DNA from 4 places in the Yersinia sp. KBS0713 genome. Region 3 is predicted to be linked to each of the others. Evidence: predicted binding sites of a transcription regulator. Region 3 holds the regulator's gene; each other region holds the start of a gene.

Region 1 (5,339 bases), 1.5 Mb from region 3:
TTCAGACAATTTACTGTTTATCATGATTGCGGGTGTGGCGTTGGTGTATTTGATGATGTTACTGCGCAAACCTGATCAGCAGCAAACACCGTACGCGGCAGTCTAGTCACCAAAAAAATGCCGCCAGTTGGGTATCCAACATGGCGGCATTGATTGAGTCTCTGATTATTGGTTGGCGATCATCAGTAGATTACTTTGTGACCATAGCTTTCCAGAATACCTTTCACGCGGTCCATAATCTCCGCAGTAGGGGGTTTGACCCCATCTAATTTGTACTCTTCGCCCATGGCAATCCATTTATGCTTACCCAACTCATGGTAAGGCAGCAGTTCGATCTTCTCGATATTGGTCATATTCTGGGTGAACTCACCCAACATATGTGCTGATTTATCATCATCCGACCAGCCCGGCACCACCACATAGCGGATCCAGGTTTTCTGGTTACGTTTTGCCAGATAGCGGGCAAACTCCAGAGTGCGATGATTGGAGACACCAACCAGATTTTGATGCACGCTGTCATCCATCTGTTTCAGATCCAGCATCACGAGATCGGTGGCATCAAGTAACTCATCAATGACGGGGTCATAACGGCGCACAAAGCCGTTGGTGTCCAGACAGGTGTGAATACCCTCTTCGTGGCAGGCGCGGAACCAGTCGCGCACGAATTCAGCCTGTAGGATAGCTTCGCCACCGGAGGCGGTCACGCCACCGCCAGAAGCATTCATAAAGTGACGATAAGTGACGGCTTCTTTGACCAACTCTTCAACGGTAACTTCTTTACCGCCATGGGTGTCCCAGGTATCACGGTTATGGCAATACAGGCAGCGCATCAAGCAGCCTTGGAAGAATACGATAAATCGGATCCCAGGGCCGTCAACGGTGCCACAGGATTCGAATGAGTGAATGCGGCCAAGTACGGACATTGCAGGTTACTCCAATACTGAATAAATAAAGGCCCCACAAAGGTGGAGCCTTTTAGTCTAATCTATTTTAGTTAGAACTTATATTGACTGAGTGAATGTACGTGTAATTACATCTTGCTGCTGTTCTTTAGTCAGCGAGTTAAAACGAACAGCGTAACCTGATACACGGATAGTCAACTGCGGATATTTTTCCGGGTTTTCCATCGCATCTAACAGCATTTCACGGTTCATGACGTTCACGTTCAGGTGTTGACCACCTTCGATGGACGCTTCGTGATGGAAGTAACCATCCATCAGACCCGCCAGGTTAGCTTTACGCACTTCGTCGTCTTTACCCAGTGCGTTTGGCACGATAGAGAAGGTGTAAGAGATACCATCTTTAGCGTAAGCAAACGGCAGTTTGGCCACTGAGGTCAGGGAGGCAACCGCACCTTTCTGATCACGGCCATGCATTGGGTTAGCACCAGGACCGAATGGAGCACCGGCGCGGCGGCCATCTGGAGTGTTACCGGTTTTCTTACCATAAACCACGTTAGAGGTAATGGTCAGCACGGATTGAGTTGCAACCGCACCACGGTAAGTACGCAGCTTCTGAATTTTCTTCATGAAGCGCTCAACCAGATCACATGCGATGTCATCAACGCGTGAGTCGTTGTTACCAAACTGTGGATATTCGCCTTCGATATTGAAGTCGATAGCCAAGCCATCAGCATCACGAATGGTGCTTACTTTGGCATATTTGATAGCAGAGAGGGAGTCAGCAGCAACAGACAGACCTGCAATACCACACGCCATAGTGCGATAAACATCACGGTCATGCAGTGCCATCAATGCAGCTTCATAGCTGTATTTGTCGTGCATGTAGTGAATGATGTTCAGCGAGGTAACGTATTGTTTAGCCAGCCAATCCATAAAGTGATCCATGCGTTCCATGACTTTGTCATAGTCCAGCACTTCATCCATCATTGGCGCTTCTTTCGGGCCAACTTGGATCTTCATTTTTTCGTCAACGCCGCCGTTGATTGCGTACAACATGGTTTTCGCCAGGTTAGCACGGGCACCGAAGAACTGCATTTGCTTACCGACAATCATCGGGCTAACACAACAAGCGATAGCATAGTCATCGTTGTTGAAGTCAGGGCGCATCAGATCATCATTTTCATACTGTACAGATGAAGTATCGATAGAGACTTTAGCTGCGTATTTTTTGAAGTTCAGTGGCAGTTTTTCAGACCACAGAATGGTCATGTTCGGCTCTGGAGACGGCCCCATGGTGTACAGGGTGTTCAAGAAGCGGAAGCTGGTTTTGGTCACCAGAGTACGGCCATCAACGCCCATACCTGCCAGTGATTCAGTGGCCCAAATTGGGTCACCAGAGAACAGCTCATCATACTCAGGGGTACGCAGGAAGCGAACCATACGCAGTTTCATAACCAAATGGTCAATCAATTCTTGCGCTTCGATTTCAGTCAGTTTGCCCGCTTTCATGTCACGTTCGATGTAAACGTCAAGGAAAGTAGAAACACGACCGAAGGACATTGCAGCACCGTTTTGCGATTTAACCGCAGCCAGGTAGCCGAAGTAAGTCCACTGTACTGCTTCTTTAGCGTTAGTCGCTGGACCTGAGATATCGCAACCATATTTAGCTGCCATCTCTTTGATCTGAGCCAGAGCACGATGCTGTTCAGCAATCTCTTCGCGCAGCTGGATAGTCATCTCCAGGTCTTTACCGTTCTCCAGATCATCTTGCAAAGAGTTGAACTGAGCCAGTTTGTCTTTCATCAGGTAGTCGATACCGTAAACGGCTACACGACGGTAGTCACCAATGATACGGCCACGGCCATAGGCATCGGGTAAACCGGTCAGTACACCTGATTTACGGCAGTTCAGGATATCTTTGGTGTAGACGTCAAACACACCTTGGTTGTGCGTTTTGCGGTAATCGGTGAAGACTTTTTTCAGTTGCGGGTCAAGTTCACGACCGTAAACTTTGCAAGAGCCTTCTACCATTTTGATGCCGCCGAATGGGATCAGGGCACGTTTTAATGGTTTTTCAGTCTGCAAACCAACGATGGTTTCCAGATCTTTGTTGATATAGCCAGCATCATGAGAGGTGATGGTCGCCACAACGTCGGTATCGAAATCAACTGGCGCATGAGTGCGGTTTTCCAGTTTGATGCCTTCCATGACTTGCGCCCACAGCTTGTCGGTCGCTTCGGTAGAGCCGGCAAGGAAGGATTCGTCGCCTTCATAAGGGGTGTAGTTCTTCTGGATGAAGTCACGAACGTTTACTTCGTTCTGCCAGTCACCCTGGGTAAAGCCTTGCCATGCTTTGGCCAATTTTTCATTAAGTTCGGTCATAATGCATCTACCTTTTAATGTGAATTTCTTCGAAAACCGTGTGCGGCCACACTTAGTGTTGCTGGTCACCGCGCAGATAAATTACCCAGTAAGTCAAACCAACCAACAAACCGCCACCAATGATGTTGCCGATGGTGACTGGAATCAGGTTATCAATAACAAAGTGACTTACAGTTAGGTTAGCAAATTGCTCTGGTGCTGCTCCTATGGATTGCCAAAACTCAGGCGTCGCGAAGTTTTTAATCACGATACCCATAGGAATCATAAACATATTGGCGATGCTATGCTCAAAGCCGCTGGCAACAAACATGCCCACCGGTAAGATCATCGCGAACATTTTGTCCATTATGGTACGGCCGGAGTAACTCATCCAAACCGCCAGGCAAACCATTAAGTTAGCCAAAATCCCCAAACAGACTGCTTCAATAAAAGTATGGTGTAGTTTGTGGTCAGCTGTTTGCAGGACATTCAGCCCCCATTGACCATTTGCCACAGTATATTGGCCGGCGAACCAGATAAGCGCGACGAAGAACAGTGCTCCGCACAAGTTCCCAATATAGACATTAACCCAGTTACAGCCAAGTTGACGCCAGGTAATACGGCCACTGGCTTTGGCGACAGTGGTTAATACAGTAGAGGTGAAAAGGTCACCACCACACACCACCACTAACATTAGCCCCAAGGAGAAACAAATACCACCAACCAACTTGGCAAAGCCGAAAGGCACGCCCGCAGTACCGGTAGTTGCTGTGATATAAAAAACAAACGCAATTGAAATAAACACACCAGCAGTAATCGCTAAATAAAAAGTTTTCAGCGGATGCTTGGTGGCTTTATAGACACCGGCATCTTCAGCTACTTTAGCCATTGCCGCAGGTAATAATGCATCGAAGGGGTTGTCAGCTTTCACACTAACTCTCTTTTTAGGGTTAATAAAGCACAACGAGATACTAGCAAAGCAGTATAGCGTGAAAATTGATATGGATCATATTGCGCGAGTTTAGTTAGGGCTAAATCATTACAAATTGTACGCTTAATAAGGTTAACTTTATGATTTTAAACATAAAAAAATATTTTAAGTTTTACAAATAATTTTGATTGGACTGTTTTGAAGCCGTTGAGAAGGTTAACTAAAAGCGGTATTTGTAGCTGTTTTTATTATTATCGATCATGAAAAATTAACTATTTATTCACCTCTCTGCCTACTTTATCTCGCTGGCAAATAATGTTTGTTTAATAGTGCTGTTTTTCCACATAAGCGGCGTCAGAAAATAACGTTTTTTTATGACAAAAACAATTGTTGGAGTTCAGTGATGGCTATTTATTTTCGTTAGGAATAATTGCAGTAATAAATAGGCGAGGATCTCGAAGATAACCTCTCCCGCAGATGGCTAATTGATCCACGGGAGAGGGTAAAGAGCTTACTCGCCTTTAGCCCAGTAGCGGCGTTTAGCGGCTTGTAACTTGGCATAAGCACCGAGCAGCGCCTGATGTGCAGGTAATGCTTTCAGATCTTCATCGACACTAAACAGGCCGTTGAAGCGCTCCTCACCCGCTAATGCCGCAGAAGCAGCCTCTACCGCTTCCTGGCCATACATCTTCACAAATGCGCTGTGGTACTGCATCGGTTCACGATCAGGCTCTTGAGTCAGCAGCAGCAAGGTTTGCAGACAACGGTAATAGTTGGCCTGTTTTGCCGTAAAGACCGAAGAGTTAAAATCTTGCGTCCACTCCAGCCAAATTAGCCCTTGCTCCAGATCGCCGCCCGCTAATGCCAGCATGGATTTCAGTTCACCCACCCGCAAGGTATACCAGCCGTTATCTTTACCGGTGGCGATACCCAGCAGTTCGCGCACACGGGCGAAGTCGTCCAGCCCCTCATCATCAAGTTGTTGGATCAGTTCCAGATACTGCGCGGGTTGCCAATCACTGTCTGGCAGGGCCAGTAAGGTGTCACGCAGATGCACGCCCATGGTGTTGTTCGCCATCAGCAGGTCTTCGGCAGGGTAAATATCAGACATTCCCGGCACCAGAATGCGGCAGGCGTAAACACCT
Region 2 (5,339 bases), 1.7 Mb from region 3:
CATTTATGATTGTACTGGGTATCGTGTTGGGTCAGGCGTTTGTGGTCTGGACACGTCGTCGCCAGGAGCAAGGTAAGACGCCGTTACTGGCACTGGAAGTGATTACTTCATCCACCGAGAAAGCCGCCGTGTTTGCCATGTTCGCCGTGGTGGCACTGGAAGCGATGTTGAACTTCTCTGTTCCGCTGTACATTCAAATCGTACAGGGCAGTACCCCAATGGCAACGGCGATCGCTATGATGCCGTTTAACTTGTCGGTGTTCTTCTCGGCGATGCTGATTGTCCGCTTCTACAAGAGACTGACGCCACGTAAAATTGGCCGTTATGGTTTTATCACTTGTACCATCGCCCTGTTGTGGCTGGCATTTGTGGTGCGAAATAACTGGAGTGAGTTCGCCGTTCTGATAGGTCTGGTGATCTTCGGCCTTGCTCAGGGGGCGCTGGTTACCTTGCTGTTCAACGTGTTGGTCAGTGCATCACCTAAAGCACTGGCAGGCGATGTGGGTTCACTGCGCGGCACCACCAACAACCTGGCTAACGCCATCGGTACGGCGGTTGCCGGTGCTTTGCTGGTGGGCCTATTAAGTGCCAACGTGATGCGCGGTGTGGCTGAAACGCCAATTCTGACGCCAGAGATTCAGGCTCAGGTCAATATGGATAGCATCAACTTCGTCAGTAATGACCGCCTGCAAGGGGTGTTAGCACAGACCACCGCAACCCCTGAACAGGTTGCAGAAGCGGTGCGCGTCAACGAAGAAGCACGATTACGGGCGCTGAAATTTGGCTTACTGATCATGGCGTTGCTATCGCTGTTGGCTATTTTCCCTGCCGGTCGCTTACCTGACTATCTACCGGGTGAATTGCCTGCGGATAATCTGGACCCCAAAGCCGGTAAGTAAGTGGCGATATTGTTAGAAAAAGTATTCTAAAAAAGAGTGACGGTGGGCGATGAGGATTGCCGCTGTCACTCTCCTTTCTGGTCAGAACTTCATCCCACCGCTAATCACCTGCGTTCTGTAACGTCACCACGGTAATGGACGAGAACTGTAAATGTTATTCGGTTAAACCGTGCGGAACCACCAGATTTCCCCGGAAAACTTGTGGATTGACATGGTTACCCGCCCGGGCATCAATCAGATCGACAACTTTTCTGGCCAGTGTTTCCAACGAATACTCTATGGCGGGTACTGCCGGAACCCCCGGTAATTGCACCGAACCATCCAGGCTGAAAACCATCACTTTATCCGGCACGGTGCGCTTGAAGAGATGCAGCAGCGCAATCGCTTTTTGGGCTTCAATTTCATCCATCACCAGCAGGGCATTAAACTGCACGCCATTGTTCAACAGTGTCTGTAGTGCCTCGGAAGAGGAGAGAACACTCCCCATCACCAGACTGCGATTATAGGGGATCAGATAATTTTCTAGCGCCCGCTGATAACCCAGTAGTGTCTGCTCCGCCACAGTTCCCGAAGCATGGTTTAGCAGCGCGATATGCCGACGGCCCTGACTGACCAGATAGTGGCAGGCGGTCTCTGCCGCGAATGAGTGGTCGAATAAAATGCTGTTAGGGGTCGAGGATTCAAGGCAATCAATCATGATGGTCTTGTCATCGGGTGGCGGCAGCGGAAAGCGCGCGCCGATGATGATAATGGCATCACACAGACCATTGGCAAGCTCAGTGACGGCGTTGGTGACCCCGACACTGTTGTCCGCAAAGCGCAGTAATAGGTGCTTTTGATGCTGACTAAACTGTTTTTCCAGAGCAAACAGATAACTGGTTGTTTGCTGAATGTGTTCAGTGGCACAAATCACCCCAATGCAGCCCGTTGACTGTGCGGTCAGAAATTGCGCGATCACATTCGGTTTATAGTTAAGAATTTCAACTGCTTTCATGACTGCCAGACGGCTCTCTTCCTTGACCCCGCGCGACCCGCTCAACACCCGAGACACAGTGGCTTTAGATACGTTGGCTAACCGCGATACATCATTAATAGTCGACATAACTTCACTCCACTTTATCTGATCAATGGCCAGAGGGCCTTATCAGTTCCTTTTATCCTTGGTTCCAATCCAACGCCACCCATTCTATACCCTGATTGCCTTTGCGGAAACCGTTGTTAGCAGAGAGTATCCAGTAAAACCTTGATTCCTGCTTAGCTTTTTGTGATGTCTTTCACAACTGCATATCTTTCAGTAAGTAAATATTTGAGCGCGCTCTCATATCTCTGTCGTTTGGATGGAAACCGGTTTCCATTTTGTTTCCAATGAGGCTCAATATGACAACATGGCAAGATGACAGTGAGGCTGTAGGTAATGAAAAAAATAATGTTGTGCTGCTCTGCGGGGATGTCCACCAGTATGCTGGTGAAAAAAATGCTGGCTGAGGCGGCAACCCGTGGAGTTGAGGTTCAAATTGATGCTTTTGGTGCCAGCGAGTTCAATGAGCAATTCAGCCGTTATCAGGTTGTGCTGCTAGGGCCGCAGGTGAAATACATGCAACGGGATTTAGCTGCGATAGCTGAGCCGTTGGGGATCCCGGTGATGACCATCGACATGATGGATTACGGCATGCAACGCGGTGATAAGGTCCTCGACTTCGCCTTATCTCTTATTAATGCAGTGAAATAAAAGGTATCTGCAATGAGTTCTCTTTACCAAACAATGGTTGGGATGATAGAGCAAACCATCACGCCGCTGGCCGGGCGATTAGGGCAACAAAAGTACATTATCGCGATCCGCGACGGTTTTACCTCGGCGCTGCCGTTTATGATCATCGGCTCGTTTATGCTGGTCTTTATCTTCCCGCCATTTTCGGCTGATACCAGTTGGGCTTTTGCGCGTGCATGGCTGAATTTCTCCAGTACCTATCGCAATCAGCTGATGTTGCCTTTCAATCTCAGCATGGGGGTGATGACCTTCTTTATCTCTGTTGGGATTGGCGCAAGTCTGGGGCGGCAATATAAGCTCGACCCCATCATGACGGGCCTGCTGGCATTGATGTCATTCTTGCTGGTGGCGGCACCTTACGCCGATGGCCATATTTCAACTCAATACTTCTCCGGCCAGGGGATTTTTACCGCCATCGTGACTGCGGTCTACTCCACTGAACTGTATGCATTTTTAAAGCGCCACAATATCACCATTCGTTTACCAAAAGAGGTGCCGACCGGTGTTGCGCGCTCCTTTGAGATCCTGATCCCCGTGGTGGCCGTGGTCGCGACTCTGCACCCGCTGAACTTATTTATCGAATCATCCACCGGAATGATTATTCCTGAAGCGATCATGCATCTGTTAGCACCTCTGGTTTCAGCTTCAGATTCGTTGCCAGCTATTTTGCTGTCAGTATTGCTCTGCCAAATATTGTGGTTTGCGGGTATTCATGGTGCCCTGATTGTCACTGGTATTATGAACCCGTTCTGGATGACCAATCTGGCACTGAATCAGGCGGCATTAGCCGCGGGCGCACCGCTGCCCCATATCTACCTGCAAGGCTTTTGGGACCACTACTTATTGATTGGTGGTGTTGGCTCTACGCTACCGCTGGCCTTCCTGTTACTGCGCAGCAAAGCTATTCACTTGCGAACTATTGGCAAGATGGGGATTGTGCCGAGCTTCTTTAATATCAACGAGCCGATTCTCTTTGGTGCACCGATCATCATGAACCCGGTGTTCTTCCTGCCCTTTATCTTTGTTCCGATGATCAATGCCACATTGGCTTATATCGCCACCAAGTTGGGCTGGATCGCACAAGTTGTCTCATTAACACCATGGACCACACCTGCACCTATTGGTGCCTCTTGGGCCGCAAATTGGGCCTTTAGCCCGGTGGTGATGTGTTTGTTATGTATGCTGTTCTCTGCGGTGATGTACTACCCATTCCTCAAGGCTTATGAGCGCAGTCTGCTGAAAGCTGACGAAGAAAAAGAGCAACAACAGAGCTTTGCTGAAGCAGCTGAAACTCGCTAGATCCTAATTTGATTCGTGTTACGGAGAGTATAATGAAGTATCAATTTCCACGTGATTTCTGGTGGGGCAGCGCCAGTTCCGCCCCGCAAACTGAAGGCGAAAGTCTGAGTGGTGGCAAAAGTGCGACTGTCTGGGACACCTGGTATGTCAAGCAGCCAGGGCGCTTTCATCAGCAAATTGGCCCGCAGCAGACGTCGACGTTTTATCAGCACTGGCAGCAAGATATCGCCCTGCTGAAACAGCTAAATCACAATAGTTTTCGCACCTCAATTTCCTGGGCGCGCTTGATGCCCAAGGGGCGGGGTGAAGTCAATCCAGAGGCGGTGGATTTCTACAATGGGGTGATTGACCAATTGCTGGCGCAGGGGATAACCCCGTTTATCAATCTGTTCCACTTTGATATGCCGACGGTGATGCAAGAACAGGGGGGGTGGGAAAGTCGCTATGTGGTTGACTCCTATGCAGAATATGCTGACACCTGCTTCCGTCTCTTTGGCGATCGGGTGCAACACTGGTTTACTTTCAATGAGCCTATCGTGCCGGTTGAAGGTGGTTATCTGTACGATTTTCATTACCCCAATGTCGTCGATTTCAAGCGCGCGGCCACTGTGGCCTATCACACCGTACTGGCCCATGCTTTAGCGGTAAAAAAATACCGTCAGCGCGAATTAGGTGGTGAAATCGGTATTATTTTAAATCTGACGCCATCCTACCCTCGCTCCGAGAATCCGGCGGATGTTAAAGCGGCCAACATTGCAGATTTGCTGTTTAACCGCAGTTTTCTCGACCCGGTATTACGTGGCGAATATCCGGCAGAACTTGTCGCTTTACTGAAAGATTACGATCAATTACCTGATTGCCAGCCCGGTGACAGTGCATTAATCGTAGAAGGGAAAGTCGATCTGCTCGGCATTAATTATTATCAGCCGCGTAGAATAAAATGTCGGGATAGCCGGGTTAACCCTGATGCACCATTTATGCCGGAATGGTTATTTGATTACTATCAGATGCCGGGGTGCAAAATGAATCCGCATCGAGGTTGGGAAATTTATGAACCCGGTATTTACGATATTCTGACTAACTTGCGTGAAAATTATGATAATCCACGCTGCTTTATTTCAGAAAATGGCATGGGCGTTGAAAACGAACAGCGCTTTAGCCAGCACGGGCAGATTAATGATGACTATCGTATTGAGTTTGTCTCTGAACATTTAAAATGGGTTCACCGCGCATTAGCCGAAGGGAGTCACTGCCTGGGCTATCATATGTGGACATTTATTGATAACTGGTCATGGTGTAATGCTTACAAAAACCGCTATGGTTTTGTGCAGTTAGATTTGAAAACCCAACAGCGCATAGTGAAGAAGAGTGGT
Region 3 (5,339 bases):
CCGAACTGGCGCGGCATAAGCCCCGTGTGGTGCTGTTCCATGGGCTGGAGGGGAACTTCTACAGCCCCTATGCCCATGGCTTGCTGCGCGCCTGGCAGGCCGAAGGCTGGCTGGGAGTGGTGATGCATTTCCGTGGATGCAGTGGGGAGCCGAATCGCAAGACTCGCATTTATCACTCCGGTGAAACAGAAGATGCGCGCTTCTTTCTGCGCTGGCTGCGGGAGACCTATGGTCAGGCACCCACCGCGGCGGTAGGAGTCTCATTAGGCGGCAACATGCTGGCGATCTATCTGGCAGAACAAGGGCAGTTGGCGGAGCAAGGAGAGGAGAGTCTGCTGCAAGCGGCGGTGGTAGTTTCAGCCCCGCTGATGCTGGAGCCTTGTGCCAACCGCATGGAGCAAGGTTTTTCGCGGGTCTATCAGCACTATTTACTGGGGCAACTAAAGTTAAACGCCACCCGTAAGCTGTTACGTTACCCCGGTAGTCTGCCGCTGGGGCTGCCGCAATTGAAAGCATTGCGGCGAGTCAGAGATTTCGATGAAGTAATCACCGCTAAAATTCATGGCTTTAATGATGCGCTAGACTATTATCGCCGTTGCAGTGCTCTGCCGCTATTGCCGCAGATTAAGATCCCACTGCTGATCATTCATGCCAAAGATGACCCCTTTATGACGGCGGAAGTCATTCCCAATATCAATACACTGCCGGGCAATATTGATTATCAGTTAACCGAGCACGGCGGCCACGTCGGTTTTGTCGGCGGCTCCTTGAAACACCCAAAAATGTGGCTGGAGCAACGTATTCCCGCCTGGCTCACCCCCTATCTGGAGCAACATTCATGATCATTCCCTGGCAGCAGATCGACGGTGAAACGCTGGATAATCTGCTGGAAACCTTTGTGCTGCGTGAAGGTACAGATTACGGCGAACATGAGCGCTCATTAGCGCAAAAAGTCGAGGATGTCCGCCGTCAGCTGCTGAGCGGTGACGCGGTTTTAGTCTGGTCTGAGTTACACGAAACCATCAATATCATGCCGCGAGGCTCTTTCCGCGCCGACGCCGAAGAGCAGCCGTAATCTTCACCGTCTCACAAAGAGATTTGATGAAAATCAAGGTGACAAGCCGGAGACTTTGCCCTAAAAATAACCTTTACCGATAAGATGAACAGGCAAATGCCGCCCGGCCACTGAGGATCTCACCCCATGGAGTTACCGCTAATATGTCAACTAAACATCCGGTTATAGCCGTTACCGGCTCAAGTGGCGCAGGGACTACCACCACCAGTCTGGCGTTTCGTAAAATTTTTCAGCAGTTGAATATTCGCGCGGCGCAAATTGAAGGTGACAGCTTCCATCGCTATACCCGCCCTGAAATGGATGCCGCCATCCGTAAGGCGCGGGATCAAGGTCGGCATATCAGCTACTTTGGCCCTGAAGCCAATGATTTTGGTCAGTTGGAGCAAAGTGCAGCGGAATATGGCAAGCACGGCACTGGGCGCTCACGTAAGTACTTACACACCTATGATGAAGCGGTGCCTTATAACCAGATCCCGGGAACCTTCACGCCATGGGAGCCACTGCCAGAACCCACCGATGTGCTGTTTTATGAGGGGCTACACGGCGGCGTCGTGACCGAGCATCATGATGTGGCGAAGTACGTGGATCTATTGGTGGGCGTGGTGCCTATCGTCAATCTGGAGTGGATTCAAAAGCTGGTGCGCGATACTGGCGAGCGCGGTCACTCACGTGAAGCGGTGATGGATTCTGTCGTGCGATCAATGGACGACTACATTAACTACATTACGCCACAGTTCTCGCGCACCCATATTAACTTCCAGCGCGTGCCGACTGTCGATACCTCCAACCCTTTTGCGGCTAAAGCCATTCCGTCGCTGGATGAAAGTTTTGTTGTCATTCATTTTCGAGGTTTGGACCAGATCGACTTCCCCTACTTGCTGGCAATGTTGCAAGGGTCATTTATCTCTAATATCAATACATTGGTGGTGCCGGGTGGAAAGATGGGGCTGGCAATGGAGCTGATTATGGCCCCGTTAGTGCAGCAACTACTGGAGGGCAAGACGATCGGCTAATCTCCTTCGTTTCTGGCGTTGCGATGATGCTGGCTGCAACACCAGGAACGTTGAACATCACTAGGGTGCTGATTAACTAGGCAATTTCACGAATTTCAAAACTGTGGGTAATGGTCGCCGCTTTACCCAACATCAGGGAGACGGAGCAGTATTTCTCTGCTGACAGCTCAACCGCACGCTCAACAATTTTGTCAGTAAGCCCCTTACCGCTGACGATAAAGTGCAAATTGATTTGCGTAAACAGACGCGGTGCTTCTTCGCGACGCTGAGAGGTTAACGTGACCTCACAATCGCGCACATCGTTACGCCCTTTTTGCAAAATAGAGACCACATCAATCGCGCTGCAGCCACCTGCTGACATCAACAACATCTCCATCGGGCTAGGTGCTTTATCACCGGCATTTCCATCCATCAAAACTTGATGTCCTGACGCCGATTCACCCAAAAATGTCAGCCCCTCAACCCACTTTACACGTGCCTGCATAACACTCGCTCCCAGTTAAATTTTCTGATCCAGACTACCCTTTCATTTAGAAACTGGCAATGTAACCCGATGTTCATCATGCTGAAGCGATACAACACAAGACACTGACCTCATCCTGTGCTACAAACAGAACCGAAAGTGTTGTTTCTAGAATTAAATAGGGTAGCTCCCAATACTCAGTGAAGGGTTTCTATCCAGTACGTATCTTGGCTATACCTTTCGGCAATTGAGCAAATTAATATGCTAAAAGAAAGTGTATTTTAAAAGCACGCCGTACAGGGAACTCTGAGCCCTGTTAAGTTAGGCAGCGATAACAACAGAGGATAACAGCGAATGGTTCTCGGCAAGCCACAAACAGACCCGACTCTCGAATGGTTCCTGTCTCATTGCCATATCCACAAATACCCATCGAAGAGTACGCTAATTCACCAAGGTGAAAAGGCCGAAACGCTTTACTACATCGTGAAAGGCTCCGTTGCGGTGCTGATTAAAGATGAAGAGGGTAAAGAGATGATTCTCTCCTATTTAAACCAAGGGGATTTCATCGGCGAGCTTGGATTATTTGAAGAAGGCCAAGAGCGTAGTGCCTGGGTTAGAGCAAAAACCGCCTGTGAAGTGGCTGAAATTTCTTACAAAAAATTCCGTCAGTTGATTCAGGTAAATCCAGATATCTTGATGCGCCTCTCTTCACAAATGGCGAACCGCCTTCAGATTACATCCGAGAAAGTGGGTAACCTCGCTTTCCTTGATGTTACTGGGCGCATTGCACAAACGCTGCTTAACCTGGCAAAACAACCTGATGCCATGACCCACCCAGATGGGATGCAGATTAAGATTACCCGCCAGGAAATTGGTCAGATAGTTGGCTGTTCCCGCGAAACTGTGGGGCGGATACTAAAAATGCTGGAAGATCAGAACTTGATCTCCGCACACGGTAAAACGATTGTCGTTTACGGCACCCGTTAATTCCCTATAAACCGGTGCCGATACCCTCGGCATCGGTTTTCTCAATCTTTTGTGATTAATAAATTTCTGGGGCCTAAATGAAGTGGCAACGGGTTATTTATCATCCTGAAGTAAACTATGCATTACGCCAAACATTAGTTCTCTGCCTGCCAGCAGCCCTAGGCTTTGCTATCGGCGAGCTGCGACTCGGACTGATGTTCTCCCTGATACCCGCGTGTTGCAATATTGCCTCGCTGGATACACCGCACCAACACTTCTTCCGGCGGCTGATTATTGGTGGCGCGCTCTTTACACTGAGCAGCTTCCTGACCCAGCAGCTGTTGCTGTGGCACATTCCCTTGCCGTGGATCATGCTCGGGCTAGCACTGGTGCTCGGTGTCAACGGCGCAATCAGCCCCCTCCATGGCCACTTGTTGCCCGCCGCGTTAATCGCCGCAATATTCAGCCTAAGCATGGTTGGTCGCGCACCTATCTGGCAAGCACCCCTGTTGTGCGCTGTCGGAACACTCTGGTACGGCCTCTTTAACTGGCTGTGGTTCCGGTTATGCAGAGACCAGCCGATCCGTGAGCCACTAAGCCAGCTTTATCATTTACTGGCAGATTATTGCGACGCTAAATACAACCTACTCTCCCAGCATGTAGAGCCGGAAAAGGCGCTCCCCCCGTTGCTTGATCGGCAACAGGGGATAATGGACAAAATTAACCAGCTTTATCAGCAATTTAACTTAATCAACAATGCCACCAAGGCGGAGCGCAAACGGCTATTGGGGCTATTTCAGATGGCGCTAGACCTGCAAGAGCACATTACTGCGGCGCTGAATCAGTCAGATAGAGTGCGAGACCTCCTGGAGCATAGTCGGATAGAGGAGGTACTTCGCCGCAATACGCAGATTATCTCAGCTCAAATGCGCGTTATTGCCGATGATATTCTCTATCACCACCGTGCCAAGCGAAATTTCACCGCCGGCGATGCGCTGGTTGAACTGGAAGAGATAGCCCAGCAGCACCCCAATAATCCAGTGGCGCAATTTTGCTACTACCATACCAGCCACGTTATCCAGATCCTGAGTGACCGACGCCCGCTGTATGAGCGCGAGTTGATCTCCAGCCAGCAACAGCAGCCATTTTGGCCCGCCCTTATCAGTTACCTCTCATTTAAGTCTGGTGCGCTGCGCGCTGCCGCACGACTGGGGGTGACACTGGCCGCAGGCAGCTATATTGGTGCCTTGATGCACCTGCCAAAACCTTATTGGATCTTACTCACCGTGATGTTGGTGGTACAAAACGGCTATAACGCGACTAAGGTGCGCATCTATCACCGCGCCCTCGGGACACTGATCGGGCTGGTGTTGGCGGCAGGTTTGCTGCATTTACAGATGCCGGAGGGGGTGACACTGGGCATTATGTTGCTGATCACACTGGTGGCCTATCTGGTGCAACGTAACAACTACGGGCTAGCGGTTATTGGTCGAACCATCACGGCGGTGTATATCTTGCAGCTATTAACCGGTGATGGCGCTGACTTTTTAGTCCCACGTCTGCTGGATACCTTAATTGGTTGTGCGCTGGCCTTTGCCAGCACCTTATGGCTGTGGCCTCAGTGGCAGAGCGGGTTGCTGCGTAAAAATGCCCATCAGGCACTCAGCGCTTACCAGCAGATCCTGCGCTTGTTGCTGGCCCCACACCCTGATATTACCCAGCTCTCCTATGAACGTATTGAGGTGAACAAAGCCAGTAATACCGTCTTAAGCTCACTGAATCAGGCGATGCAAGAGCCGGGATTCAACTCAAAATATTTAGC
Region 4 (5,339 bases), 1.2 Mb from region 3:
TCTGGATGTCGGCAGGTAAATGGATGGTTGAAGGGATTGAAACGCGTGCGCAACTGCTGGATTCCGATGGTTTGCTGCGCAACTCCTCTGATCCTTACCTGATGATGCGCGAAGCTTACTTCCAGCGTTATGATTTCCTGGCCAATGGCGGGCAGTTGAAACCGGAAGTTAACTCGAATGCACAGGCCATTCAGGGTGACCTGGATAGTATTGACTCCGCGAATTGATCGATTCAGCCAATGAGTAGTGGTTAATACTGAACAGAAAAAAAGCGCCGGAAGGCGCTTTTTTTGTGGGCATCAAACTGCCAATAACGGCTATCAGAATGCGTAGTTAAAGTTCACGCCATACAGCAGCGCGGTGCCTTCTGAAGAGAACTGGTAATTTGGTGCTGAAGGAGAAACTTGTTCGCTGATTTTGACGTTCTGCCCATGCATATAGGAGATACCGACGTCAACAGATGCATCTTTGTTGAAGGCGTAGGTAGTACCGGCACTGATCCAGAAGCGGTCCTGATCAGGGATTGAGATTGAACGGTTATTCGCAGGGACTGGGCTATCATCGAAGGCGATACCGGTACGGAAGGTCCAGTTATCATCGTAATAATAGGTGGTACCCAATGCGATACGGTAAGCGTCTTTGAAGCCTTCATGTTTTTCAAACAGTGTCTGACCGTTATTGCCGACGGCTCTCAGCTCTTGGAACTGACTCCAACTGGTATAAGCCAGACTGTAGTGAATCGCCCACTGTGGCGCCACTTTATTGTAGCCGGACACCTCCCATACTTCTGGCAAGTTCAAAGTCAGCGCACCTGGGATAATTTGTCCACCCGTGCCGACAGTGCTGCCAATAACTGCACCTTTAGGGAATTGGTTACTGTAATCACCGTCAAAATCAATTTTCACTTTTGAGCGGTAGGTGAAGCTGTAGCGGTTCTCTTTATCGACTTCGTACAGAATACCGGCATTCCAGCCATAGCCCCACTCTTTACCTTCCAGACGTGCTGATTCGGTTGTTGATGGGATCGCACCGCCTGTTGCTATTGGTACTAATTCACCTGCGGTACGGGTAATCTTGGCATCAGCATAAACAGCATTGAAGCCCAAACCGAAACTGAAGTTTTCATTGAGGCGATAAGCTGCGGCTAAGTTTATGTTGGCTGTTTTCAGATCAGTTTTACCGCCGATAGGGCCAGCGAGATAGTTATCATCAAACTCGGTAGCCAAACCGTAGTTTGAGGTACCGGAGGCACCAATAGCCCATTGTTCATTCAGCGGCATAATAAAGTGGATATTTGGGATCCAGGCTGATGGGGCGATATCATTGGCACTTGTGCTGCGGCGTGTGACCGGAGAAGTTCCTGTGATATCAACACTAGGGTCAACATAAACAATACCACCAGAGAATGAAGGGCGGTCGAATAGAGTCATTGCAGCGGGGTTACGGCTACCAACAGATGCGTTGTCGGCAACAGCGCCTTCACCAGAGAAAGAGCGGCCCAATGCAGCGGCTGAATATTCATTCAGTTGGAAGCCCGCCGCAGAAACGTTCGAAGAGATGATTGCTACTGCAGCTGCCAGAGCTGATCGGGTAAACAGGTTTTTCTGGTTCATGACCAAAACCTCATTGTTTTAATTAATGTTACATACCGTAACAAGAGAATGCGGGATTGTAGGGTCCGTTTTCGGTCAGACAAAGCAGACCAGTGGCTGAAGTATAGGTCTGACCTGTGTGCATGTTGCAAGTATGTTTTAATATTTGTTCGGATTTGATCGCAAAAAATAGACGCAGTTAACAAAAAACTTACAAATTGGTATCAATAAACACGCTATTGATGAGCAAATAAACAAAACGACTGTGATATCCATCACTTAATAGGCCTATAAACAGTAAGTCCTAGTGCCTTCGGGATTGGGGTAGTAAAATAGCGCCAGAGAAATTTTTTTTTGCGCCAGGTTCTATTTGCTTTGTACTTACTGCTATTTGCGCTAACCGGTAGGCAATTTGCACCTATTTTGAAATGTCCGTTGAGGAGAATTGAAGATGTCAGATACCAACGATCGTCCAATAAAAAATCTGTGTAGTGCTGAAGAGACTGCGGCCTGTTGCTGTGTCGATGTTGGCACTGTCATGGACAATACTGACTGTACTGCATCCTACAGCTGTGTATTTGATAACCGCGCTGAAGCAGAAGCCATGCTGAAAACGCTGACTGAAAAAGCGCGTGCTGTTGAGTCTGACCCATGCCTGATTGAGCATAAGCTGGAAGAGAGTGAAGGCGGCGTGCGTTTAACCGTCGATTTCACTTTTGCCTGCCAGGCTGAAACCATGATTTTCCAGTTGGGTTTGCGTTAATCAATACCTCGCTGTGAGGGAGTTCAGATACGCTGAATACTCATCCAACGCGGAGCTTTTTGCTGCGCGTTTTGTTTTTATGCACCTTGCTGCGTGAATTTGTTGCGCTAGACCATCACTTCGATTGATGTGACTCCACCCTCGACTCTTCCCCCACGAGGTTTTTTACCTCAAAAAGTTGCTCCTGCTCTCACTTTCCTGCTCTATAGGTTTACCAAATGTAAATGTTTGGTTAACAATCATTAGATCAGGTCAGACCTGTTATTTGTTATGCTTTAATAACAGCCACTTTTATTTATCAGGAGCCTTTATGAGTAAGCCATTACCGCTAGTGACGCGTCAGGGCGATCGTATTGCCATCGTAAGCGGCCTACGAACCCCTTTTGCTAAGCAGGCAACTGCTTACCATGGCGTGCCTGCTGTCGACTTAGGCAAAATTGTGGTCAGTGAGTTGCTGGCACGAAGTGGCGTGGCTCCTGAGTTAATCGACCAACTGGTGTTTGGCCAAGTGGTCCAAATGCCAGAAGCACCAAATATCGCCCGCGAAATTGTATTGGGGACGGGCATGAGTGTGCACACCGATGCCTACAGCGTCTCACGCGCTTGCGCGACCAGCTTTCAGGCGGTGGCGAATGTAGCGGAAAGTATCATTGCCGGTTCAGTGACGGTGGCGATAGCTGGTGGTGCCGACTCCTCTTCCGTCCTGCCCATTGGGGTCAGTAAAGCACTGGCGCGCACCCTGGTTGATGTCAACAAAGCGAGAACGCTAACCCAGCGGCTAAAGTTGTTCAGCCGGTTAAAATTACGTGATCTCCTGCCAGTGGCCCCGGCAGTCGCTGAATACTCAACGGGTTTGCGCATGGGGGATACTGCCGAGCAGATGGCGAAAACCTATGGTATCAGCCGCCAAGATCAGGATGCGTTAGCGCTGCGATCTCACCAAATGGCAGCTCAAGCCTGGCAGCAAGGGCTGTTGCACGATGAGGTGATGACGGCCTATATTCCGCCTTACCGTGATGCAATTGCCGAAGATAACAATATCCGCAAAGATTCCACGTTGGCGCAATATGCCAAATTACGCCCGGCGTTTGACCGCCAGCACGGCAGTGTCACGGCGGCGAATAGCACACCACTGACTGATGGTGCGGCGGCGGTGATGATGATGAGTGAATCAAAAGCTAAAGAGCTGGGGTTGCTGCCACTGGGTTATCTGCGCAGTTTTGCTTTTTCCGCGATTGATGTTTGGCAAGATATGCTGCTAGGCCCCTCCTACGCCACGCCGTTGGCGCTAGAGCGCGCTGGGATCACACTGGCGGATTTGACCCTGATTGATATGCACGAAGCTTTTGCCGCACAAACCCTGGCTAACCTTAAAATGTTCGCCAGTGATACCTTCGCCCGTGAAAAACTGGGTCGCAGTCAGGCGATTGGCGAAGTAGACATGAGCAAATTCAACGTATTGGGTGGTTCGATTGCTTACGGCCACCCCTTTGCAGCAACCGGTGCGCGCATGATAACCCAGACATTAAATGAGCTGCGTCGCCGCGGTGGCGGGCTAGGGCTAACCACCGCCTGTGCTGCGGGCGGATTGGGTGCCGCGATGATTTTGGAGGTGGAGTAATGAGTCAGGACAATGCACTTAATCCTATTGATGAGTCAGTTGTTATCGATACTGCGGCGGTGACTCCCTCTGCATTTCACCTTGATATTCGCCCGGACAATATCGGTATTATCACCATTGATGTTGTTGGCGATAAAGTGAATACCTTAAAGGCTGAATTTGCAGAACAAATTACCGACATACTGCAACAAGCACAGGCTTTACCCCAATTGCAGGGGCTGGTGATTATATCTGGCAAACCAGACTCTTTTATCGCGGGCGCTGATATCACTATGATTGCAGCTTGCCGTACTGCGCAGGATGCCCGGAAGTTGGCCCAAAAAGGGCAATCAATCTTGGCGCAAATCGCGGCATTCCCCGTGCCAGTGGTAGCGGCTATTCATGGTGCTTGTCTGGGGGGGGGGGTGGAACTGGCGCTGGCGTGCCATAGTCGCATCTGTTCGCTGGACGATAAAACGGTGCTGGGCCTGCCGGAGGTGCAACTGGGGCTGTTGCCCGGCTCCGGTGGAACACAACGGCTGCCGCGTCTGGTGGGGGTCAGTAAGGCGCTGGATATGATACTGACCGGCAGGCAGGTTCGCGCCCGTCAGGCTCTTAAAATGGGGCTGGTGGATGATGCTGTGCCGCAAGATATCTTGCTGGATGTGGCTATCGACAGGGCCAAAGCGGGCTGGCGTGACAAGCCGGTAGTGCCTTGGCAAGAGCGTCTGCTCAGTGGCCCGTTAGGCAAGGCGCTGCTGTTTAGCATTGTGCGCAAGAAAACGTTGGCGAAGACCAAAGGCCACTATCCGGCGGCTGAACGCATTATTGATGTGGTGCGTAAAGGGCTGGATCACGGCAGTGCCAGCGGCTATGAGGCTGAAGCCACCGCGTTTGGCGAACTGGCGATGTCGCCTCAATCGGCGGCATTGCGCAGCCTGTTTTTTGCCACCACCGCACTGAAAAAAGAGACCGGTGGTGACGCGCAACCCCGCGCTATTCATCGTGTCGGCGTGCTGGGGGGCGGCCTGATGGGCGGTGGCATTGCCAGTGTCACCGCGACCCGCGCGGGTTTACCTGTGCGTATCAAAGATATCAATCCGCAGGGGATTAATCAGGCGCTGAAATATACGTGGGACGCTTTAGGTAAACGGGTGCGTAGTAAGCGGATGCGCCCGGCGGAGCGGCAACGGCAGATGATGCTGATTTCCGGCAGCACGGATTACCGCGGTTTTGAGACTGTTGATATCGTAATTGAAGCGGTATTTGAAGATTTATCATTGAAGCAACAAATGGTTGCGGATATCGAGAGCTTCGCTGCGACACATACCATTTTCGCGTCCAATACCTCGTCACTACCGATCAGCCAAATTGCCGCTCAGGC

What was found. Region 3 encodes CRP, which controls carbon source genes, mostly activating them, when cyclic AMP is high. Its sites were predicted from a motif close to ATGTGANNNNNNTCACAT; they were not measured.
Region 1: the regulator CRP is predicted to act here: its motif matches at 4,258-4,275, upstream of focA (formate transporter FocA).
Region 2: the regulator CRP is predicted to act here: its motif matches at 2,162-2,179, upstream of FFE93_RS08855 (PTS sugar transporter subunit IIB).
Region 4: the regulator CRP is predicted to act here: its motif matches at 1,856-1,873, upstream of FFE93_RS06685 (YfcZ/YiiS family protein).

What each region holds. Positions count from the first base shown of each region.
Region 1 is NZ_CP042173.1:1,695,618-1,700,956, forward strand. Features, by position in the region: gene FFE93_RS07990 (MFS transporter) at 1-106, shown strand, start outside; gene pflA (pyruvate formate lyase 1-activating protein) at 183-923, opposite strand; gene pflB (formate C-acetyltransferase) at 1,002-3,284, opposite strand; gene focA (formate transporter FocA) at 3,337-4,194, opposite strand; gene ycaO (30S ribosomal protein S12 methylthiotransferase accessory factor YcaO) at 4,706-5,339, opposite strand, start outside.
Region 2 is NZ_CP042173.1:1,892,415-1,897,753, forward strand. Features, by position in the region: gene FFE93_RS08845 (MFS transporter) at 1-899, shown strand, start outside; gene FFE93_RS08850 (LacI family DNA-binding transcriptional regulator) at 1,054-2,001, opposite strand; gene FFE93_RS08855 (PTS sugar transporter subunit IIB) at 2,314-2,628, shown strand; gene FFE93_RS08860 (PTS sugar transporter subunit IIC) at 2,641-3,966, shown strand; gene FFE93_RS08865 (glycoside hydrolase family 1 protein) at 3,999-5,339, shown strand, end outside.
Region 3 is NZ_CP042173.1:227,328-232,666, reverse strand. Features, by position in the region: gene FFE93_RS00945 (hydrolase) at 1-842, shown strand, start outside; gene FFE93_RS00940 (YheU family protein) at 839-1,075, shown strand; gene FFE93_RS00935 (phosphoribulokinase) at 1,219-2,088, shown strand; gene FFE93_RS00930 (OsmC family protein) at 2,165-2,572, opposite strand; gene crp (cAMP-activated global transcriptional regulator CRP) at 2,906-3,538, shown strand; gene FFE93_RS00920 (YccS/YhfK family putative transporter) at 3,616-5,339, shown strand, end outside.
Region 4 is NZ_CP042173.1:1,426,008-1,431,346, forward strand. Features, by position in the region: gene mlaA (phospholipid-binding lipoprotein MlaA) at 1-227, shown strand, start outside; gene fadL (long-chain fatty acid transporter FadL) at 321-1,613, opposite strand; gene FFE93_RS06685 (YfcZ/YiiS family protein) at 2,044-2,355, shown strand; gene fadI (acetyl-CoA C-acyltransferase FadI) at 2,666-3,976, shown strand; gene fadJ (fatty acid oxidation complex subunit alpha FadJ) at 3,976-5,339, shown strand, end outside.